One region of the Micromonospora sp. NPDC048907 genome, then DNA from elsewhere that is predicted to be linked to it. Evidence: riboswitches for the same ligand, from Rfam matches in the RefSeq annotation. Region 1 holds a riboswitch; each other region holds the start of a gene.
The links. Region 1 has a riboswitch for cyclic di-AMP ahead of ACZ6PY_RS08425 (coiled-coil domain-containing protein). Riboswitches for the same ligand answer to the same signal wherever they lie in the genome.
Positions count from the first base shown of each region.

Region 2: linked by a shared signal. The riboswitch ahead of ACZ6PY_RS00430 (C40 family peptidase) and the one ahead of ACZ6PY_RS08425 (coiled-coil domain-containing protein) in region 1 are both predicted to bind cyclic di-AMP.
Region 3: linked by a shared signal. The riboswitch ahead of ACZ6PY_RS02735 (coiled-coil domain-containing protein) and the one ahead of ACZ6PY_RS08425 (coiled-coil domain-containing protein) in region 1 are both predicted to bind cyclic di-AMP.

Region 1 covers NZ_JBVJHI010000002.1:715,466-723,174, reverse strand. The annotation lists gene ACZ6PY_RS08445 (hypothetical protein) at 1-262, opposite strand, end outside; gene ACZ6PY_RS08440 (STAS domain-containing protein) at 700-1,059, shown strand; gene ACZ6PY_RS08435 (SRPBCC family protein) at 1,187-1,639, shown strand; gene ACZ6PY_RS08430 (hypothetical protein) at 1,653-2,162, opposite strand; gene ACZ6PY_RS08425 (coiled-coil domain-containing protein) at 2,262-3,338, opposite strand; cyclic di-AMP (ydaO/yuaA leader) riboswitch at 3,344-3,474, opposite strand; gene ACZ6PY_RS08420 (cation diffusion facilitator family transporter) at 3,618-4,532, opposite strand; gene ACZ6PY_RS08415 (HelD family protein) at 4,623-6,737, opposite strand; gene ACZ6PY_RS08410 (alpha/beta fold hydrolase) at 6,847-7,709, opposite strand, start outside.
Region 2 covers NZ_JBVJHI010000001.1:82,254-89,250, reverse strand. The annotation lists tRNA gene ACZ6PY_RS00450 (tRNA-Gly) at 55-128, opposite strand; gene ACZ6PY_RS00445 (zinc metalloprotease) at 353-1,336, shown strand; gene ACZ6PY_RS00440 (pyridoxamine 5'-phosphate oxidase family protein) at 1,425-1,970, opposite strand; gene dcd (dCTP deaminase) at 2,049-2,627, shown strand; gene ACZ6PY_RS00430 (C40 family peptidase) at 2,688-3,725, opposite strand; cyclic di-AMP (ydaO/yuaA leader) riboswitch at 3,739-3,874, opposite strand; gene ACZ6PY_RS00425 (N-acetylmuramoyl-L-alanine amidase) at 4,116-6,113, shown strand; gene ACZ6PY_RS00420 (C40 family peptidase) at 6,187-6,997, opposite strand, start outside.
Region 3 covers NZ_JBVJHI010000001.1:544,928-552,636, forward strand. The annotation lists gene ACZ6PY_RS02730 (carbonic anhydrase) at 177-845, shown strand; gene ACZ6PY_RS02735 (coiled-coil domain-containing protein) at 913-1,932, opposite strand; cyclic di-AMP (ydaO/yuaA leader) riboswitch at 1,937-2,067, opposite strand; gene ACZ6PY_RS02740 (metal-sensitive transcriptional regulator) at 2,276-2,575, opposite strand; gene ACZ6PY_RS02745 (heavy-metal-associated domain-containing protein) at 2,680-2,889, shown strand; gene ACZ6PY_RS02750 (hypothetical protein) at 2,925-3,905, shown strand; gene ACZ6PY_RS02755 (heavy metal translocating P-type ATPase) at 3,920-6,172, shown strand; gene ACZ6PY_RS02760 (CsbD family protein) at 6,245-6,418, shown strand; gene ACZ6PY_RS02765 (YbaB/EbfC family nucleoid-associated protein) at 6,578-7,003, shown strand; gene ACZ6PY_RS02770 (hypothetical protein) at 7,003-7,326, shown strand; gene ACZ6PY_RS02775 (WXG100-like domain-containing protein) at 7,329-7,709, shown strand, end outside.

The DNA of each region.
Region 1 (7,709 bases):
TCAGCAGCGTCCAGGGCAGCGCCGGCCGGCGGCCGGCCAGCGCGTCGAAGGCGAGGGTGGCCCGGCGGCGGGCCTCCTCGGCGGCGGAGCCGACCAGGTCGGTGGCGTCGTCGGCGAGGCCGGAGGAGTTGCGGCGGGCCGACCGGGCGGCGTCCCGCACGCTGTCCCCGGCGGAGCCGGCGGCGGAGAGCAGGTGCTGCCACGCCTGGTCGGCGACCCGCTCGGTCTTGCTGCGGCGGTCCAGCAGGGTGGATCCGAACATGGTGTTACCTCCTCGGGGTGCCGAAGTCCGGCGGCCAGATCGGACTCCGGGTGTCATCCGGCGCGTGACGGTTCGCTCACCGGGGCCAGTGCCCGTACCGGAGCCGGCGCAAACCCACCGGGGCGGGCCGGGTCGCGCCCGATCGGCGCGGGACCGGACGAACCACGCGAACGCGCCGGGGGCGGGTGCCAGCCGGACGTGCGCCCGCCCGCTACCCTGGGTCGGCGGATCGGCCGGGGCCACCCCGGCCGATCGACCGGTTGGGACCCCGCGCCGCGGGGAAACAGGAGCCCGAAGGTCCGGATTGGGATGCCCAGGTGTGCCCAGTACGCGAATTGCTCATCCCGAGGGGTGGCGACCGAGGCCGTCGGAGGAATACTCTCGGTCGCGGCCCGCGTACTGATGAGGCGCCCGTACGGGCGAGTGGAGGTGCTCGCGTGAGCCTGTCGATCGTGAAGTCGGTGCTGCCGGGTGGTGTCGTCCAGATCGCCCCGCGAGGGGAGATCGACGTCGACACCGCGTACGAGGTGCGGGAAGCGATCGCCGAGGTGCTCGCCAAGGGCCGGCCCTCCCGGATCGAGCTCAACATGCGGCTCGTCACCTTCATCGACTCGGTCGGCATCAGCGCCATGGTCGCCGGCTTCCAGACCTGCGAGGTCAGCGGCGTCAAGCTGGTGGTCACCGAGCCGAGCCGGTTCGTGCACCGGCAGCTCTGGGTGACCGGCCTGCTCGGCCTCTTCGGCGCGCCCGAGCCCTGGTTCGCCGACAGCACCCCCCAGGTGCTCCCCGGCGCCTGATCGACCCACCCCTCCCTGACCGAGTCCCGCTCGCCGACCTGTCGCGGGCCGGGGACTTTCGACCCGTTGCCAGCCCGGCTCCGGTACGGGACGATCGTGCGGACCCACGACGGCGAGGGGGTGCCGCTTGCTCAGCAGCGACAGCTTCAGCTACACCGTGCAGGCCCGGTGCACGAGGGCCCACGCGGTGGCCCTGCTCGGTGACCTGAGCCGGCAGGGTGAGCTGCATCCGCTGATCGTCCGGGTCCGCCAACTGCCGGCCCGCCCCGGGGCGCTGGCCAGCTATGCGATCACCGACCGGCTGGCGCTGGGCCCGCTGCACTTCCCGGTCACCTACCAGGCGGACGTGCTGGTCGCCAACGAGGACGAGGTCGTGACCGTGGCCCGGCAGCAGCCGGCCACCACGGTGCGCAACCACACCCGGCTGCGCGACGAGCCCGACGGGGTGGTGCGCATCGACGTGGAGATCACCCTCTCCGCCCCGGCGCCGCTGTTCGGCTACGCCTTCCGGCAGGCCCGTGCGGCCCACCTCGGCCTGGCCAGCCGGCTCGGCGCCACCCTGGAGGGGCAGGCGTCCTGACCCGGTCGCCGGCTCAGCCGCGCCGCCCCGCGGACACCGGTCGCCGCACCGCGGGGCGGGCCGGCCGCAGCCGCCCCCACGGCTTGTAGGTGGACAGCACCGTCACGACGAGCAGCAGCGTGCTGGAGACGGTGGGCGGGATCACGAGGTCGACGCGCTGACGGGTGTCGGCCGCCCCGGCCAGCGCACCGAGGTGCCGGACCGTCGGGGTGAGCAGGAACAGCACGAGCACGACCACCACGGTGGTGACGGCGAACTTCACCAGCACCCAGCGCCAGCGCAGCAGCCCCCACGGGGTGAGCAGCGCGCTGGCGAGCCCGACCAGCCAGACGAGCACGCTGAGCGGGGCGAACAGCCAGGTGACCAGCAGCGCGGCGGCCGGGTAGACCACCTCGGGGTCGGCCCCGCGCAGCCCGGCCACGCCGAGGGCCAGCAGCACCAGGTCGGCGCCGAGCCATCCCAGCGAGGTGACCAGGTGCAGGGTGAGCAGGGCCTTGCGTCCGGCGGGCGAGAGTCGAGTCATGCCCTCGATGCTCGGCCCTGGCGGGCGTGGCGTCGTGGGCCGCGCGGCGACACCCGGCCTACGTCGTGGGGCGTAGGCCGGGCGCCGGCGGAGCGGCGATCAGTACACCGACAGGTGCACGTGGTTGGTGTGGTCGCTGGACGGGTCGCCGTTGCCCCCGCTGTACGACTTCCAGCCGCTGCTGGGCAGCCAGATCTGCTTGAACCAGATCACGTAGAGCACGGCGAGCGCGTCGGCGTTGCGGATGAAGTAGGCGGCCAGGTTGTTGCCGTAGGTCTTGTCGCCGCCGGTGGCCACGCCGCCGAAGCCGCTCTTCTGCGCGGCGAAGTCGCAGGCCCGCCCCTTCGGGTGCTCGCCGGATCCGCTGGGCCGGTGGCAGGAGACGTAGCGGGTGAAGCCCGCGGCCTTGGCCTGCTGGAGCGCGTGCAGCGTACGCGGGGTGATGCAGCCGTCGGCCGGGGTCGGGTCGTTGACGCTGCACGACTCCGGCGGCCAGGAGCCGTCGGCCCGGCGCGGGGCCGGCTTCGCGTTCGCCGTGGAGGTGCCCTGCACGCTGCCGCCGCCGCTGCTGGACGCCCGGTCGTTCGCCAGCTCCAGGGCGCGTTCGGCCTGCTGCTTGCGCTTGGCCATCACCGCGACCTGCTTGCGCTGCTCCTGGATCTCACCGGTGAGGGCGGTCTGCGTGCGGGTCGCCTCGTCCCGGCTGTCGAGGAGGTCGCGGAGCACCCGGTCCTCGTGGGCGGCCACCTGCTCCAGCGCCGCCGCGCGATCCATGAAGCCCTCCGGGCTGGTGCTGCCGAGCAGCGCCGCGGCCGTGCCCAGCCGCCCGGACCGGTACGCCACCCCGGCGATCTCGCCGACCTTGGCGTCGCGCACGGTCAGCTCGGCGTTGATCGTCTTGAGCTGGGCGGTGAGCTGCTGCTGCCGGGTCACCGAGCGGTTCAGCGCGGTGCGTGCGTCGAGCCAGCCCTTGCTGGCCGCGTCGAGCTGGGCGCGCAGGGCGGGGGTGCCGCCCTCGTCGTCGCCGGGCGCGGCGGCGAGCAGGCCGGTCGGGGAAGCTGCCGCACCCGCAGAGGCGGGGGAGACCGGCGCGGTCACGACGCCGAGGGCGAGCGTCGCGACGAGCAGGGCCGCCAACCGGGCGACCGTCCGTCGTACAGGTGCCACTGGGGGCATTCACGTGTCCTTCCGTCAACCGCCGACCGGGTTAGCTGACGGGTTCGGGACGGAAGATCCCTACCGCTGACGCGGATGCACCCCACGAACGTGGTTCCCCGGCTCGCCCGTGCGGGCGATTAGGCGCTGGCCACCGCGGGCGCCGGTGGGCGCCGCCCGGCGGGGGCCGCGGTCGAGCCTACCGGCGCTGTGCCGGGGCGGCTCCGCTGGTGGGAGCCGGTGTCCCGGACAAAACCGGCATAGATGCACAATAACCACTTGGATTTAAGATTGCCCTAATTACCACTCGACCGCGCCGCACGCGCCGGGAGACGCTCCGGGTTCGATCTGCAACGTGGCGTGATCGATGGAGAAGTCCTCGTGCAGGGCCGTACGGGCGGCCGTCAGTACCTCGCCGACCTCGGCGCCCGGCGTCATGGTCAGGTGCGCCGAGGCCACCTCCATGCCCGAGGTGAGCGTCCAGACGTGCAGGTCGTGCACCTCGGCGACGCCGGGCACCGCGGCCAGCCGGTCGTGCACGGCGGTCACCTGGAGGTGCTCCGGGGCGGCCTGCACCAGGATCCGGACCGCGGCCCGGCCGAGCCGCCAGGTGCGCGGCAGGATGAACAGCCCGATCGCCACGGCGACCAGCGGGTCGGCCCACCACCAGTCGGTGACCGCGATGACCAGGGCGGCGCCGATCACGCCGAGCGAGCCGAGCAGGTCGCCCAGCACCTCCAGGTACGCCCCGCGCAGGTTGATGCTCTCCTCGGCGCCGGCCCGCAGCAGCGCGAACGCGCCGATGTTGGCGAGCAGGCCGAGCACCGCCACGGCGAGCATCGGCCCGGCGAGCACCTCCGGCGGCTCGTCGAACCGGCGTACCGCCTCGACCAGGACGTAGACCGCCACGGCGCCGAGCAGCACCGCGTTGGCCAGCGCGGCCAGGACCTCCAGCCGGTAGAGCCCGAAGGTGCGCTGCGGGTCGGTGTCGGCGTGCCGCGTGGCGGTGATCGCGGCGAGCGCCATGCCGATACCGAGGACGTCGGTGAACATGTGCCCGGCGTCGGAGAGCAGGGCCAGCGAGCCGGTGGCGAAGGCGGCCACCGCCTCGACCACCATCAGGGCGGTGAGCAGCGCGAAGGCGCCCCAGAGCCGACCACGGTGACGCTGCGCCGCGTTGGCCACCGCGCCGCTGTGGTCATGACCTGCGCCCACGCCCACACCCTCTCGTCCGCCGCCCCGGCCGGGCTCAATCTATGCTCACATCGCTATGTGTGCAAGTGAACGCCGGACGGGGCGCCGTCGTCAGCCGACCGGGTCGAGCGTGGTGAGCCGCTGGGTGGCCCGGGAGAGCGCCACGTACAGGGTGCGGACGCCCGACCCCGGATCGGCCCGGATCTCGCTCGGGGCCACCAGCACCACCCCGTCGTACTCCATGCCCTTGGCCTGGAGGCTGGTCACCACCTGGAGCCGGCCGCCCAGGTCGCCCAGCCACCCGGCCACCTCGTCCCGGCGCGGCACCGGCGTGATCACGCCCACCGTGCCCTCGACCTCCGCCAGCAGCGCGCGCGCCGCCGCCGCGGTGGCGGCCGGCAGGTCGGCGGCGGGCACCGTCCGCTCGACGGGGGCCACCCCGGTGGAACGGACCGCGGTGGGCAACGCCAGATCCGGGTGTACGCGGTGGATCTCCGCGGCCGCCACCGCGAAGATCTCCGCCGAGTTGCGGTAGTTGGTGGTCAGCTCGTACCGGTGGCGGCGGCGCCGGCCCAGCGCCTGGTCCCGGGCCCGGGCCAGCTCCTGCGGGTCGCCGGTCCAGGCGGTCTGCGCCGGGTCGCCCACCACCGTCCAGGAGGCCAGCCGGCCGCGCCGGCCGACCATCCGCCACTGCATCGGCGAGACGTCCTGCGACTCGTCGACGACCACGTGGGCGTAGTCGCGGTAGTCCTCTGGGCGCTCCCGCGCGGCGGCCCGGGCGGCGCGCTGTCGGTCGGCGGCCGTGCTCAGCTCGCGGACGCCGCCGGCCAGCTGGAACGGGTCCCGCTTCGGCCTCGCCCGCTGCACCGGCCGGCCGAGCAACGCGTCCAGCTCGTCCAGCAGCGCCACGTCGGCGATCGTCAGCCCCTCGCCGTCCAGGCTCCGGTACGCCTCGGTCAGCAGCCGGATCTCGGCCCCGGACAGGACGCCCCCGGCGTACCGGCGCAGCCGCTCCGGGCGGGCCAGCCAGCCCAGCACGTGGCGCGGGTGCAACCGTGGCCACCAGGCCTTGAGGAACTCCCGGAACTCCGGCCGCTCGATGATCTCGTCCTCGAACGCGGGCTGCTCGGGCAGCCGGCCGATCCGCAGGCGGCGGGCCTGCGCCCACAGCGCGGCCAGGACCGCGTCGAAGGCCGCCCGGCGCACCTCGTTGCGGCGCGCGCCGCGCGACAGCGTCCGGTCCCGGACGGCGTCCAGCTCGGCCCGCTCCAGCCGGAGCAGCTCACCCCGGTAGAGCAGGCGCAGCTCGCCGGGGGAGTCGGGCACCGCGTCCCGGACCGCCCGCTCCAGCACCCGGCGCATCCGCAGCGACCCCTTCACGGCCGCCACCTCGGGCGGGTCCGTCCGGTTCGCCGACACGCCGGGGAAGAGGGAACCCAGCGAGTGCAGGGTGGCCGTCTCCTCGCCGAGCGAGGGGAGCACCGAGGCGATGTACTGGACGAACACGCTCGACGGGCCGACCACCAGGATGCCGCCGCCGGCGTACCGGGCGCGGTCGGAATAGAGCAGGTACGCGGCCCGGTGCAGGGCCACCGCCGTCTTGCCGGTGCCCGGGCCGCCGGAGACGATCGTGACCCCGCCGGCGGGGGAGCGGATCGCCTCGTCCTGCTCCCGCTGGATGGTGGCGACGATGTCCCGCATGCCGTGGCCGGTGGCCCGGGACAGGGTCGCCAGCAGCGCGCCGTCGCCGACCACGGCCATCTCCGGCGGCGCCGACTCCGGGTCCAGCAGGTCGTCCTCGATCCGGGTGACCTGCTCCGCGGACGACTGGATCGTGCGCCGCCGCACCACGCCCTGCGGTTCGGCGGGAGTGGCCTGGTAGAACGCGGCGGCGGCCGGCGCCCGCCAGTCCACCACCAGCGTCTCGGCGTTCTCCCCGCGCACGCCGAGCCGACCCACGTGCAGCATCTGCCCGGTACGCAGGTCCAGCCGGCCGAAGACCAGCCCCTCGTGCTCGGCGTCCAGCACGTGCCGGCGCTGCGCGGCGTGGAAGACCATCGCGTCCCGCTCGACCAGCGCGCCGAAGTTGCCGACCCGGGCCAGCCGGTAGCCCTCCCGCTCGGCGTCGGCGGCCGACCGACGCAGTTCGGCCAGCCGGGCGTACACCCGGTCGAGATGCCGTTGTTCGACGGCGATCTCCCGTTCCAGGGTGGTCTGGTCGCTCAACGCGGGGGCTCCTGTGGTCAGACGGCGCGGCTGAATGAGGGTACGGGCCGCCGACCCGGCCCGTGTCGGGGCCATGCCGCTGCCCACCGCCGCCCGTCCGGGTTGCCCGTTATCCGGGCGTTCCCACCCGCTGTCCGGCCGTTCCCGCGTCCGTCCCCGAGAGCACCTGGTGCAGCACCCCGGCGACGGCCGCGGTCACCTCGTCAGGGCGTTCCATCATCAGCATGTGGCCGGCGCCGGGGCAGACGGTCAGCTCGGTGGTCGGCAGGGCCGCGGCGATCGACTCGGCGCACGGCGGCGGGGTGAGCCGGTCCCGGTCGCCGACCAGCGCGGCGGCCGGCAGCCGGCCGAGCGCCGCGAGGGTGTCCAGGCGGTGCTGGGCCCCGATCGAGGCGCGGAACCCGCCGATCGAGCGCAGCGAGGCGTGCGCCACCGCCGAGGTGACCAGCCGGATGTCGGCCGGGTCGCAGCGGTCGCCGAAGAGCATCCAGCGGATGCTGGGGCGCAGCGCGCGCAGCAGCGCGTGCGGCGGGCGCCAGGCGCCGCACCGGGCCAGCACCCCGGCGCCGGTGGTCTCGGCGAGCCGGATCAGCCGGGCGATGCGGGGCGAGAGCCCGTAGGCGGTGTGGGTGTGCCCCTCGGCGGTGGTCGAGACGAAGACCAGGCCGGCGACGCGGGCCGCGAAGCGGTCGGGGTGGCGGTGCGCGTACTCCATGACGGTCATCCCGCCCATCGAGTGCCCGATGAGCACGATCGGGCCGGACGGGACGAGCTGGTCGACCACCGCGGCCAGGTCGTCGCCGAGCTGGGCCAGGGTGGCGGTGCGCAGCGCCATGCAGCTCGACCGGCCGTGCCCCCGGGCGTCGTAGGTGAGCACCCGGACCCGGTCGCCCCACCGCTCGCGCAGGCCGGCGACCTGGCGGTGCCAGCTGCGACCGTCAAGCGTCCAGCCGTGCAGCAGGACCGCGGTGA
Region 2 (6,997 bases), on a different contig from region 1:
CAGCAACATCGAAGGCCCTGGCTGGGACTGTCGTCCTGGCCAGGGCCTTTCGTGTGGAGCGGGTGACGGGAATCGAACCCGCACTGTCAGCTTGGGAAGCTGATGTTCTGCCATTGAACTACACCCGCAGGCGGGACCACTGTACAGGAGGTCACCACCTCCGTGCACCCAGGCACCCCCGCTGCCGCCCCCGCATCGACCGAGTGCGACGCCCCGCCGACTAGCAGCAGGAAGTTTCCTCGCGGCAACATATGGTCGTTCTCAAATCCATCGATCGGATGTAACGTCTCCTCCACGTTCTCCGACCGGGCGTGACATACCCCCTGTCGCGCCCGCAGAAAGAGGTGGGCCCATGGGACTTCGTCCCAACCTGCTGACCCGGCGTACCGCCGGCGTCGCGTCGACGACCCTCGCGCTGCTGCTCAGCACCGCCGCCGTAGGCGTCGTCCCCGCAGCTTCGGCCTTCTCGGCCGCCCCGTCCGGCTCCTGCGCCGAGCCGGCCGACGTCCACTCCGACGCCCGGGTCAAGAAGGGCGGACACGCCAAGCTGGACCCGAACGCGCTGACCGCCAAGCAGGTCCGCGAGCGCGACGCCGACCTCACGGCGGCGCTGCGTGAGCGGGCGAACTTCCGCGCCGGTGCCGGAGCCGCCCCGCTGGCCGCGGTGACCATCCCCGTCGTCGTCCACGTCATCCAGCGGGACAGCACCCGGGCCGGCGGCAACATTCCGGACTCGATGGTGACCCAGCAGATCGCCGTGTTGAACACGGCGTACAGCGGTGGCACCGGTGGCGCCGCCACCGCCTTCAGCTTCCAGCTGACCAAGGTGCACCACGTCACCAACGCCGCCTGGTACCCGATCGTCGAGGGCTCCTCCGCCGAGCGCTCGATGAAGACCTCGCTGCGCGAGGGCGGCAAGAACACGCTCAACATCTACCTGGGCGAGCTGAGCGACGACCTGCTCGGCTGGGCCACCTTCCCGCAGCGCAAGCTCAACAGCATGGACGGCGTGGTCGTGCTGAGCGAGTCGCTGCCGGGCGGCACCGCGACCAACTACAACCAGGGCGACACCGGCACCCACGAGATCGGCCACTGGCTGAACCTCTACCACACCTTCCAGGGTGGGTGCTCCGGCTCGGGTGACAGCGTCTCCGACACCCCGGCCGAGGCCTCGCCGGCCTACGAGTGCCCGACCGGCCGCGACACCTGCACCACCGCCGGCAAGGACCCGATCACCAACTTCATGGACTACACCTACGACTCGTGCATGTACCAGTTCACCGCTGGTCAGGCGAGCCGCATGCTGACCGCCTGGAACGCGTACCGCGCGGCCTGACCGCCGCGCACCACACGCCGGCGCCGGTCCCGTCCTCGGACGGGGCCGGCGCCGGCTTTGTTGGGGCCGGATCCCGACGGGTGCGGAGTCAGGCCGCCGTGCGGCGGGTGTCGAAGCCGTGCCGGCCGCGCCGGCCCTCCGGGGCGAGCGGGTCACGCCGGGCCGGGGCGCTGGCCCCCGGATCGAGCCAGACGCGCACCTCGGGCCGGCCGGTGCCGGGGCTGGCCACCTGGTCGCGCCGGGTCAGCATCGCCACGTCGACGGTGAACTCGAACAGGCGCCAGTCGCCCTGCGGCGCGGCCCGGCCGATCCGGGCCACCCGGGCGACGGTCGCCGGGTCGGTCACCGGGATGGCCCGGCCGGCCACGTAGGCCTCGTCGTCGCTCTCCTCCGGCGGGAAGGAGTGCAGCGCGTAGCGGCCGTCGCGTTCGAGGTCGCGACGCTTGGGCGAGTCGATGACGAAGCACCAGAGCCCGTCGTCGGTGATGACCGGGGAGACCGGGTGCACGCGCGGGCCGCCGTCGGCGCGGACCGTGGCGAGGTAGCCGAAACCCGGCCCGTACTGCTGCAACAGGAGGCGGATCTCGTCGGCGAGTCGGGGCTCGTCGGCGGCGAATTCGGACCAGGAAGCCATGCGGACATTCTATCGAACAGGTGTACGAAGATGTAGTCCGACATGCAGGTCACCCGTACCGGTCGCTATGGTGTTCCGATGCTGCTCTCCGACCGCGACCTGGTCTCCGAGATCAAGGCGGGCACGCTCGCGCTGGAGCCCTTCGAGCCCACGCTGGTGCAGCCGTCCAGCATCGACGTACGTCTGGACCGCTTGTTCCGGGTCTTCAACAACCACCTCTACACGCACATCGACCCGTCCGTGCAGCAGGACGACCTCACCTCGATGGTGGAGGTGCCCGAGGGCCAGCCGTTCGTGCTGCACCCGGGGGAGTTCGTGCTCGCCTCCACGCTGGAAGTGATCTCGCTGGGCGACCAGCTCGCCGGGCGGCTGGAGGGCAAGAGCTCGCTGGGCCGGCTCGGCCTGCTCACCCACTCGACCGCCGGCTTCATCGACCCGGGCTTCTCCGGTCACGTCACGCTGGAGCTGTCCAACGTGGCGAACCTGCCGATCACGCTCTGGCCGGGCATGAAGATCGGCCAGCTCTGCATCTTCCGGCTGTCCTCGCCGGCCGAGCACCCGTACGGCTCGGCGGTGTACGGCTCGCGCTACCAGGGCCAGCGCGGCCCGACCCCGAGCCGCTCCTGGCAGAGCTGGCGCACCTGGCCGACCCGCTGACCGACCGGCACGCCGGAACGGCGCAGGGGCCCCCGCGGCGCGGGAGCCCCTGCGGACCGGTCAGCCCGGGCGGCCGTAGCTGTTGATCTGGCCGTCGTCGACGCGCTTCATCGTGATCGGCTTGCCGGACTGGGAGGCGTGCACCACCCAGCCGTCGCCCACGTACATCCCGACGTGGTGCAGGTCGCTGTAGTAGAAGACGAGGTCACCGGCGCGCAGTTCGCTCCGGCTCACCCGCCTGGTCACGTCGTGCTGCTGCCGGGCGTTGTGCGGCAGCGAGACGCCGGCCTTGGCCCAGGCCGCCATGGTGAGGCCCGAGCAGTCGTAGTGGTCCGGGCCGGCGGCGCCCCAGACGTAGATCTTGCCGATCTGGGCGCAGGCGAACTTGACCGCGACGCCGGCCGGGCCACCGGGGTAACCGGCGGGGCAGGGCGCCGGGCGCAGCGGACCGCCGCCGCCGTTGCCGTAGACCTTGAGGCGCAGCTTCTGCAGCTTGACGATCTCGGCGTCGATCTGCTTCTTCTTGGCCGCGAGCTGGGCCTCGGTGCGCGCCAGCTCAGTGATCATCTCGTCCAGCGGCTGCTTCTTGGCGGCCAGCTGGTCGCGCAGCTCGGCGACGGTCCGCACCTGCTCCTGCTGGCGGTTCGCGAACCGGTCGAGCAGCGCGAGGCCGTCGACCAGCTCGCTCGGCGACCGGCTGCCGAGCAGTGCGTTGACGGTGGAGAGGTTGTTGTCGCCCTTGTAGGCGTCGGCGGCGAGCCCGCCCACCTGACCGAGGGCGGCGTCCACCCGGGCCTGGAGCGGGGCGATCTGCCTGCCCAGCGCGGCGGCCTGCTTCCGCTTGGCGGCGAGCTGCTCGCGCGTGGCGTTGACCTGTTCGATGACCGGTTCGAGCTTGTTCCAGTCCTGGTCGATCTGGCGCTCGATCTCGGTGACCGACGGTTCGGCGTGTGCCGCCGTGGCGCCGCCGGTCAGGACGACGGCGGTGCCGACCAGGGCGGCGAGGGCGGTGGTGCAACGGGACCAGCGGGAACGCGGCGCAGCCGTCGACCGGTCGACCGACCGGACCGACGGTGGCCGCGGGGCATGGTGTGCCACCGGGCTTCCGTACTCCTTCTTCCTGGCCGCCTACCGGGTTAGCTGACGGGTTCGGGCGGGAAGGGAGGCGCCCTACCGCAGTGGCTGCGGATTCACCCCAGTTACCTGGGTCCCCGGCTCGCCCGGAGGCGACTCGGCGGTGTCGGACCGTCACCACCCGGGTTGGACGGTGAAGCTCGCGGCCGACGATTGACCAGAGTAGAGAGCACCGTTATCGTTCCGCAACCCGAGACGCCGTGACACTCCGTACCCGAAAGATTCTTTCAGCGGAGATTACCCATCGGAAAGGTATTGACCCGGACCGCGCGCGGGGTGAGGGTGGGGACGCAGTGACCCCCATCCCTGTCTGGAGGTTCGATGCACCTCTCACCCCCGCCGTCGGGCAGACGGATGCTGCTGGCAGCAGCCGTCGCCGCTGCCACCGCACTCGTGGCGACCGGCCCGGTGGCCGCCCAACCGCTCACCGCCCAACCCGCCACCGACCGCCAGGATCAGTATGCCGCCGCCGCGGCGGAGTACGGCGTGCCGCAGAGCGTCCTGCTCGGCGTCTCGTACCTGGAGTCGCGCTGGGACACCCACCCCGGCCAGCCGAGCACCAGCGGCGGCTACGGCCCGATGCACCTCACCGACGCCCAGCACGTCCTCGCGACGCCGGCCAGCGGCCACGTCAGCGAGGACGAGGACCCGCGGGGCGACGACTCGCGGCCGCTCACCCTCAACCCGGCCCCCTCGGCCGCACCGGCGGAGGACGTGCTGCCGCAGGCGTCCCTGCAGACGCTCGACGCCGCCGCGGCGCTCACCGGCCTCGCCGAGGAGACGCTGCGCACGGACGCGGCCGCCAACATCCGGGGCGGGGCGGCGCTGCTCGCCTCGTACCAGAAGCAGTTGGGCTCGCCGGTCGGCGCCGGCACCGACCCGGCGGCCTGGTACGGCGCGGTGGCCCGCTACTCCGGCGCGGACACCGAGGACGCGGCGGCGGCCTTCGCCGACGAGGTCTACGACCAGCTCGGCCTGGGCGCGACCCGGACCACCGACGACGGCCAGCGGGTGACCCTGGCCGCCACCGCGGTGAAGCCCGACCAGTCCGGGCTGCACCGGCTCGGCCTGCGCCGGGCCGAGCGGCCGGACGGCCTGGAGTGCCCGGTCCGGCTCGCCTGCGAGTGGATCCCGGCCCCCTACGAGCAGTACGGCCCGGGCTCCGGCGACTACGGCAACCACGACCTCGGCAACCGGCCGGCCCAGCAGAAGATCGAATACATCGTCATCCACGACACCGAGGGCTACTTCGGCCCGAGCGTGGACCTGGTGAAGGACCCGACCTACCTGGGCTGGCACTACACGCTGCGCTCGGTGGACGGCTACGTGGCCCAGCACATCAAGGCCAAGGACGTCGGCTGGCACGCCGGCAACTGGTACGTCAACGCCAAGTCCATCGGCCTGGAGCACGAGGGCTTCGCCGGGCACGGCACCTGGTACACCGAGGCGATGTACCGGGCCTCGGCCAAGCTGGTCCGGCACCTGGCGCTGAAGTTCCAGATCCCGCTGGACCGGCAGCACATCATCGGCCACGACAACGTCCCCGGCACCACCGCCTCGACCGTGCGCGGCATGCACTGGGACCCGGGCCCCTACTGGGACTGGTCGCACTACTTCGACCTCATGAAGGCGCCCTTCCGGTCCCTCGGCAACGCGCACACCGGCCTGGTCACCATCGACCCGGACTTCGCCACCAACCAGCCCGCCTTCGTCGGCTGCAACCAGCAGCCGCCGGGCGTCCCGAACCCCGCCCCGCCGGCCGCGCCGTGCCCGCTGCGCGGCTCGTCCGCGGTGGTCCTGCACACCGCGCCGAGCGCGACCGCCCCGCTGGTCAACGACCTCGGGCTGCGCCCGGACGGCACGCCGGACACCATGTACATCTCCGACCACGGCGCCCGCGCCTCGGCCGGCCAGACGTACGCCGTGGCCGACGTGCAGGGTGACTGGACGGCGATCTGGTACCTCGGCCAGAAGGCCTGGTTCCTCAACCCGCGCTCGGCGCCCGCCGCCAAGTGGTCGACGGGCTTCGTGGTGACGCCCAAGCCCGGGAAGACCACCATCCCGGTGTACGGCCGCGCCTACCCGGAGAAGGAGGCCTACCCGGCCACCATCCCGTTCCAGGGCGTCTCCCCGCTCCAGTACACGTTCTCGGCCGGCCAGCGGTACGCGCTCGGCGGTGTCCTGCAGAGCGAGTACTACCGGGCGGTGTCGTTCGACGGTTCGGCGCCGGACGACCGGACGGTGGTCCGCGGCGACACCAGGTACGTGCAGATCCAGTTCGGCCACCGGATCATGTACGCGAACCTCGACGACGTGCTGATCCTGCCGTCCCCGATCGGCGCGCCGAGGTAGCAGCGGCGGCGCTCGACGGCGAAGGCCCCCGGTCCAGGTTGGACCGGGGGCCTTCTCGTCGCTCGGGAACGGGTCAGGTGACCCGGACGAAGCCGGCGAGCGGCTGTGTGCTGATGCTCGACACCTGGACCGGCTTGCCGGTCCGTGGCGCGTGCACCATCACCCCGTTGCCGAGATAGAGCCCGACGTGGTGCAGGTCGCTGCCGAAGAAGACGAGGTCACCCGGTCTGGCCTCGGAGCGGGACACCTTGCGGCCCTCGTTCCACTGGGCACCCGTGAAGTGGGTGAGCGAGATGCCCGCCGCCTTGTAGGCGTACTGGGTGAGGCCGGAGCAGTCGAACGAGTTCGGGCCGGTGGCTCCCCACACGTACGGGTCGCCGACCTGCGCGCACGCCGTCCGGATCGCGGTGCGCGCGGCGCTGCTGACCACGCCGTCGATCTTCGGGCAGCCGGCCGGCCGGATCGAGGTCACCGGCAGCATGGCCGTCAACCGCTTGATCTCGGAGTCGATCTGCTTCTTCTTGGTCGCCAGCTCCTTCTCCTGCTTGAGCTCGGTGGCGATCAGCGCGTCCAGCTTCTGCTTCTGCGCGTTGTACTTGTCCCGGACGGCGAGCACACCGGCGATCTGCTTGCGCTGGTCGTCGGCGAGCCGGTCCAGGATGACGAGCTGCTCGGCGAGGGTGCCCGGCCTGCTGTTGACCAGCAGGGCGCCCATCTCCTGGGAGGGGCCCTGGATGTAGTAGCGGGCGGCGATGTCGCCGACCTTGTTCATGGCGAGCGCCGACTCCAGCTCCAGCGGCACCATCTTCTTCTGCAGGTCCGCGGACTTCTTCTTGTTGACCTTGAGCTGCGAGCGGACCTTGTTGTACTGCTCGATCGTGGGT
Region 3 (7,709 bases), on a different contig from region 1:
TCCCGGTCCTGTCGAGGCGGCTGCCGGGGCCGCCGTCAAGATCGCGCCGACGTATGAAATCCGTATCACGTAAATCTTGACGTACCTTGGACTGCGTGTGACCGTGGGTGCCGAGGCCGCCTCCGTCGCCGGCCGGCTGACCAGGGCGTTTTCGCGCGAGGACGAGGTGAGGATCAGTGTCGCCGACCACTCCCGAGCAGGCGCTCGCCGAGCTCTACGCCGGTAACCACCGGTTCGTCACCGGCGCCCCGCGCCATCCCAACCAGGACGCCGGACACCGGGCGGCCGTCGCCGACGGCCAGCACCCGTTCGCCGTGATCGTCGGCTGCTCCGACTCGCGGCTCGCCGCCGAGATCATCTTCGACCGGGGCCTCGGTGATCTCTTCGTGGTCCGCACCGCCGGCCACACCGCCGGCCCCGAGGTGCTCGGCAGCGTGGAATACGCGGTGACCGTGCTGGGCACCCCGCTCGTGGTGGTGCTAGGCCACGACTCGTGCGGCGCGGTCCAGGCCGCCCGCGATTCGGTCCGCACCGGCACGTCGCCGTCCGGGCACCTCGGCGCGGTGGTGGACGCCGTCGCGCCCAGCCTGCTCCGGGCCGGCCGGGAGGGCGTCGAGGACCTCGACGGGATCGTCGACATCCACATCGCCCAGACCGTGGAGACGATGCTCGCCCGGTCTGTCGTCCTCGCGGACGCGGTTGCCGCCGGGCGGTGCACGGTGGTCGGCCTGTCGTACCGGCTCAGCGCCGGCGAGGTGCGCACCGTGGCACAGGCCCCGACCGGCGCGCCCGCCATCCCGGTGCCCGCCCCGGCCGCGCCCGCGGACCCGGCGCTCGCCACCTGACGGCCGTCAGGAGACGTCGAAGGGGCCGGCCCGCGCGTCGCGGGCCGGCCCCTTTCGGCGTACGTCGTCAGAGCAGCGACATGTGCACGTGGTCGGTGTGGTCGGAGGGCCCGCTGTAGGACTTCCAGCCGGTGGCCGGGAACCAGATCTGCCGGTTCCAGATCACGTAGTAGATGCCCAGCCGGTCCGCGTTGCGGATGAGGAAGGCGGCGACGTTGTTGCCGTACATCCGCTGGTCCTTCGTGCGCCACGAGGAGAAGCCGCTCTTCTGCAACGACCAGTCGCAGGCCCGGCCCTTCGGGTGCTCGAACGGCCCGCCGTTGCGGTGGCAGCCCACGAAGCGGTTGAAGCCGGCCCGCTTGACCTCCTTGTACGCGTGCAGCGTGCGCGGGGTGACGCAGCCCGAGGTGGTCGGGTCGTTCTCGCTGCACGACTCCGGCTTCCAGTCGCCGTCCGAGGTGCGGCCCGGGCCGACGCGGGCCACCGGCGAGGTGGCCGAGACCAGGCCGCCGGTGAAGCCGATCCCGCCGACCAGCTTCAGCGCCTTCTCCGTCTCGGCCTTCTCGCGGGCCATCGCGTTCTTCTGCTTCTCCTGCTCGCGGACCTCGATGTCGAGCGCGATCTTGGCCTGCTCGGCGCGGGTCTTCGCGGCGTTGATGGCGGCGAGCTTCTGCGAGTTCAGCAGGTTCAGCTCGTCGAGGGCGGCCGCCCGCCGGACGAACGAGTCGGGCGTGTTGCTCTCCATCAGCATGGCCATGGCGCCCATCCGGCCGGTGCGGTAGGACTGCGCCGCGATCTGGGCCACCTGCGGGCTCAGCGCGTCGAGCTCGCTCTGCGCCGCCTTGACCTCGAGGGCGAGCTGGAGCTGACGCTTGCGCGACGTGTCGAGCTTCGCCTTGGCCTGGAGGTACGCCCGGTTGGCGGCGTCGATGGCCTCGGTGATGAGGGGGTCGTCCTCCTCCTCGGAGTGCCCCGAGGGGGTGGGGGTGCTCGGAGCGGCCGTCGCCGGGGTCGGCCCCGCCAGCACGGTGATCGCGGCCAGCACGGCCACCACGGGGGTCAGCCAGCGGCGCAGGGGTGCCGTCACAGTGTTCCCTTCCGTCGGCCGCCGACCGGGTTAGCTGACGGGTTCGGGACGGAAGTGGCCCCTACCGCTCGCGCGGATTCACCCCATGTACCTGGTTCCCCGGCTCGCCCGCGGGCGATTGGGCGGCGGCACCGCTGGCGCCGGTGCGCGCCTTCGGCGGTGACCGGCAGCGAGGTTACCCGAGAGTCCTCCCGGTGTTCTACGTCCGGAAGCCGACCAATAGCGAGAATTCGTCCTCGCCCTGCGTGACCAGGATCGCGTTTGAGATCCGCCGTCACGCTGCGGAGTGTCACCATGCGGCCTGCGTGCTCCCGGTGCCGCCCGGGGAGATCCGCCGGGCCGGTCAGCCCCGCTTCATGAGGCGGCCGACGGCGGCCATCATCTCGGTGGCCATCTCGTCGGCGCGGCCCTCGGCGGCGCCCTCGTGCATGCAGTGCCGGGCGTGCCCGTCGAGCAGGCCGAGGCCGACCTTGTCGAGCGCGGCCTGGATGGCGGAGATCTGCGTCAGCACGTCGATGCAGTAACGGTCGTCCTCGACCATCTTCTCGATGCCGCGAACCTGGCCCTCGATGCGGCGGAGCCGCGCGAGGAGCTGGTCCTTGCTGGCGGTGTAGCCCCGGGTCGGGGTCGTCGGTGCGGTCATGACGCCAAGGATAGCGTACCCCTCGGGGGTATGGTACGGTCGTCTCGTGGCCGATACCCCCACCGGGTAACGGTAACGGGAGCGGCGGAAAGGGAGGATGCGCGATGGTCACCACCACGTACCAGGTGCAGGGCATGACCTGCGGGCACTGCGTCAACTCGGTGAGCGCCGAGGTGAGCGCGCTGCCGGGCGTCACCGACGTCCAGGTCGACCTGGCCTCCGGCCGGGTCACCGTCACCAGCCGGAGCCCGCTGGACACGGACACCGTCCGCGCCGCCGTCGACGAGGCCGGTTACGACCTCGTCGGGGCGTGACGGTTCCGCGGACCCGAAGGAACCGAGGTGCCCCGATGAACACGGCGACGAAGCTGAGCGGCTTCGCCCTCGGGCTCGCGGCGGTGTTCGGCACGGCGTACGGGGTCGGCCACCTGGCCGGCCCCGTCACCCCGGCCGCCGAGACCCGCCACGACGCCACCGACGCCGGACACGACTCCGGCGCGTCCGACCACGGCGACGGAGGCCACGCGGCCATCGCCACCGCCCACCTGCCCGGCGGGCTGCTCGTCTCCGACCGCGGCTACACGCTCCAGCCGGTGACCGCCCCCGCGAGCGAGTTCGCCTTCCGGATCACCGGCCCGGACGGCCGGCCCGTCACCCGCTACGACGTGGCCCACGACAAGCGCATGCACCTGATCGTGGCCCGCCGCGACCTCTCCGGATTCCGGCACGTCCACCCCGAGCTGGCCGCCGACGGTACCTGGCGGGTCGCCTCGCCGCTCGCCGGACCCGGCGTCTGGCGGGCGTTCGCCGACTTCACCCCGACCGGCGGCGAGCCGCTCACCCTCGGGGTCGACGTCACCGTCCCCGGCGCGCTGGAGCACCGGCCGCTGCCCGCGCCGGTGACCCGCACCACGGTCGACGGCTACACGGTCACCCTCACCGGCGCCCCGCAGCCCGGACGGACCAGCCGGCTCACCCTGACCGTCAGCCGTGACGGCCGGCCCGTCACCGACCTTCAGCCCTACCTCGGGGCGTACGGGCACCTGGTGGCGCTGCGCCAGGGCGACCTGGCGTACCTGCACGTGCACCCGGAGGGCGCGCCCGGCGACGGGCGGACCCCGGCCGGGCCGGCGGTCACCTTCGCCGCCGAGGTGCCCTCGTCCGGCGCGTACCGTCTCTACCTGGACTTCCGGCACGGCGACGCGGTGCACACCGCCGAGTTCACCGTGCTGGCCGGGGACCAGGCCACGCCGGCGCCCGCCGCGCCGGCCCCCACGACCGCACCGACTCCGGACGCCGGCCACGGCACCCCGGGGCACGGGCACAACTGACCGGAGGTGACGCGATGACATCCGCGAAGTCCCTGCCGGTCGCGCCGCACCTGATCGAACTCGCGATCGGCGGCATGACCTGCGCCTCCTGCGCCGCCCGGATCGAGAAGAAGCTCAACCGGATGGACGGCGTGGAGGCCACGGTCAACTACGCCACCGAGAAGGCCACCGTCCGGTACGCCGACGAGGTCAGCCCGGCCGAGCTGATCGCCACCGTGGAGAAGACCGGCTACACGGCCGTCGTCCCGCCGCCGCCCGCGCAGGTCGCCGCCGGGGCGCCGGCCGAGCCGGTGGACGAGCTGCGCGGGCTGCGTACCCGGTTGTGGGTGTCGGCCGTGCTGACCGTGCCGGTGATCGTGCTGGCCATGGTGCCGGCCTGGCAGTTCGACTACTGGCAGTGGCTGTCGCTGACCCTGGCCGCCCCGGTCGTGGTCTACGGCGGGCTGCCGTTCCACCGCGCCGCCTGGATCAACCTGCGGCACGGCGCGGCGACCATGGACACGCTGGTCTCGCTCGGCACCCTCGCCGCGTTCGGCTGGTCGCTCTGGGCCCTCTTCCTCGGCGACGCCGGGATGCCCGGCATGACCCACGCGTTCCGTTTCGACATCACCCGCACCGACGGGGCGGGCAACATCTACCTGGAGGCGGCCGCCGGGGTGACGGTGTTCATCCTGGCCGGCAGGTACTTCGAGGCGCGCTCGAAGCGGACCGCCGGCGCCGCCCTGCGCGCCCTGCTCGAGCTGGGCGCCAAGGACGTCGCGGTGCTGCGCGGCGGGCAGGAGACCCGGATCCCGGCGGAGCAGCTCGTGGTCGGCGACCGGTTCGTGGTCCGCCCCGGTGAGAAGGTCGCCACGGACGGCGTGGTCGAGGAGGGCACCTCGGCCGTCGACGCCAGCATGCTCACCGGCGAGTCCGTGCCGGTCGAGGTCGCGCCGGGCGACACCGTGGTCGGCGCCACCGTCAACGCCGGCGGCCGGCTGGTCGTCCGCGCCACCCGGGTGGGCGGCGACACCCAGCTCGCGCAGATGGCGAGGCTGGTGGAGCAGGCGCAGACCGGCAAGGCGGCCGTGCAGCGGCTCGCCGACCGCATCTCCGGTGTGTTCGTGCCGATCGTGATCGCCTTGGCCGCCGGCACGCTGGGCTGGTGGCTGGGCACCGGGGGCGGCGCCACCGCCGCGTTCACCGCCGCGGTGGCGGTGCTGATCATCGCCTGCCCGTGCGCGCTGGGGCTCGCCACGCCGACCGCGCTGCTGGTCGGCACCGGGCGGGGCGCCCAGCTCGGCATCCTGATCAAGGGCCCGGAGGTGCTGGAGTCCACCCGCCAGGTCGACACCGTGGTGCTGGACAAGACCGGCACCGTCACCACCGGGAAGATGACGCTTGTCGACGTGCTGCCCGCCGGGGGCGAGGACGCCGCCGAACTGCTCCGGCTCGCGGGCGCGCTGGAGGGGGGCTCCGAGCACCCGATCGCCCGCGCCGTGGCCGACGGCGCCGCCGAGGCGGGGCCGCTGCCCGCCGTGACCGGCTTCGCCAACGCCGAGGGCCTCGGCGTGACCGGCACGGTCGACGGCCGGGAGGTGGTGGTCGGGCGGCTCCGGCTGCTGCGCGAGCGCGGTCTCGACGTACCCGAGGAGGTCGTGCGGGCGGTGACCGGCGCGGAGGCCGCCGGCCGGACGGCGGTCCTGGCCGGCTGGGACGGGCGGGCGCGCGGCGTCCTCGCCGTGGCGGACGTGGTGAAGCCGACCAGCCGGGCGGCCGTCGCCCGGCTGCGCGAGCTGGGGCTCACCCCGGTGCTGCTCACCGGCGACAACGCCACCGTGGCGAAGGCGGTGGCCGCCGAGGTCGGCATCGACGAGGTGATCGCCGAGGTGCTGCCGGCCGACAAGGTGGCGGTGGTCGAGCGGCTCCAGGGCGAGGGGCGGACCGTGGCCATGGTCGGCGACGGGATCAACGACGCCGCCGCGCTCGCCCGGGCCGACCTGGGGCTGGCCATGGGCACCGGCACCGACGTGGCCATCGAGGCGTCCGACCTGACCCTGGTGCGGGGCGACCTGACGGCCGCCGTCGACGCCATCCGGCTCTCCCGGCGCACCCTCGCGATCATCAGGGGCAACCTGTTCTGGGCCTTCGCCTACAACGTGGCCGCCCTGCCGCTGGCTGCCGCGGGCCTGCTCAACCCGATGATCGCCGGCGCCGCGATGGCCTTCTCGTCGGTCTTCGTGGTGGCGAACAGCCTCCGGCTGCGGCGCTTCCGCCCGGTCGGCTGAGGGCCGGGGATTCGGACGGTGGGCGCCGGGGTACTCCACTGACGTCAGGGAAACCGCTGAGTGGAGGTTCTTATGGGCATCGACGACAAGATCGACAACGCGACCGAGAACACCGCCGGCAAGGTCAAGGAGGGCGTCGGCCGGGTCACGGACGACGAGCGCCTCGAGGCCGAGGGCCGCAACGACCAGGCGGCCGCCAACCTCAAGCAGGCCGGCGAGAAGATCAAGGACGCCTTCAAGAGCTGAGCAATCCGTCCTCGTGGGCCGGGCCGGCAACCGCCGGCCGGGCCCACGACGGCTTTCTGCTCCACATCGGACAGTCCACAGTCGCTCACCGGGGGTCACCCCGGTTGGCGCGAACTGCGTAGCATGCGGGGGGACCTCGACCCCGGAGGAGCTACGCCCATGGCCCAACCCGTCGATCCATCCGGCCTCGGCCGCGTGCTGTCCGAGACCATGTCCGCGCTGGGGCGGTTCACCGCCGGCGCCGACGGCGAGACGCCCCCGCCGCCCGAGGGCGTCGGCGAGGCGGCCGACGGCCTGGTCCGGGTGACCGCCGGTCCGCCCGGGCGGATCACCGCGTTGACCCTCGACCCCCGGGCGATGCGGCTGCCGAGCGAGTCCCTGGCCGAGGAGATCGCCGCGGCGGTCAACGCCGCGCTCGCCGACCTCCAGGAGAAGGCGACCGCGGCCGTCCCCGGCCAGGTCGACCTGGGCTCCCTCGGCGAGCAACTGCGCCGGATCCAGGAGGACGCCGGCCGGCAGCTCACCACCTTCACCGACGCGCTGGTCCAGGCCCAGGACCGGCTGTCCGGCCAGGGCGGCCGCTGATGGCGATCGAGGTCGACCCGGACGGGCTGGATGGCTCCGGGCGCGCGCTGGGCGACGTGGCCACCCGCTTCAGCGAGGCCCTGACGGCGTTCCAGGCTGAGCTGGCCGCCTTCGGCCGGCCCTGGGGCTCCGACGACATCGGTTCGCTGATCGGTGCCGCCCACGACGAGGTCTCCGCGTTCGCCTTCGAGTGCTTCGACACCGCGCTCCAGGAGATCGCCGCCGCCGGCACCGACCTCACCGGCATGGCCGCCCGCTACGCCGAGATCGAAGCCTCCATCACGCAGGGCTTCGACGGGCTGCGACAGGCGCTGGGAGGCTGACGGTGGGTCTGGAACTGCCCGGCGAGCTGCGCTCGCTGCTCGGCATCCTCGGCTACACCTGGCCCGAGGCGGACGAGGTCAAGCTCTTCGAGATGGGCAACGCCTGGATCGGCTTCTCCGGCACCCTGGCCGGCGTCGTGGCCGAGGCGAACACGGGGGCCACCGCCGTCTGGTCCAACCACACGGGCCAGGACATCACGGCCTTCCAGTCCTGGTGGAACCGCGAGGACAGCCCCGCCGACAGCCTCCGCGACGGGGTGACCGCGGCCGTGCTCACCGGCACCGGGCTGATCATCTGCGGGGCCATCGTGCTCGCCCTGAAGATCGCCGTGATCGTGCAGCTGGTCATCCTCGCCATCCAGATCGCCCAGGCGATCGCCACG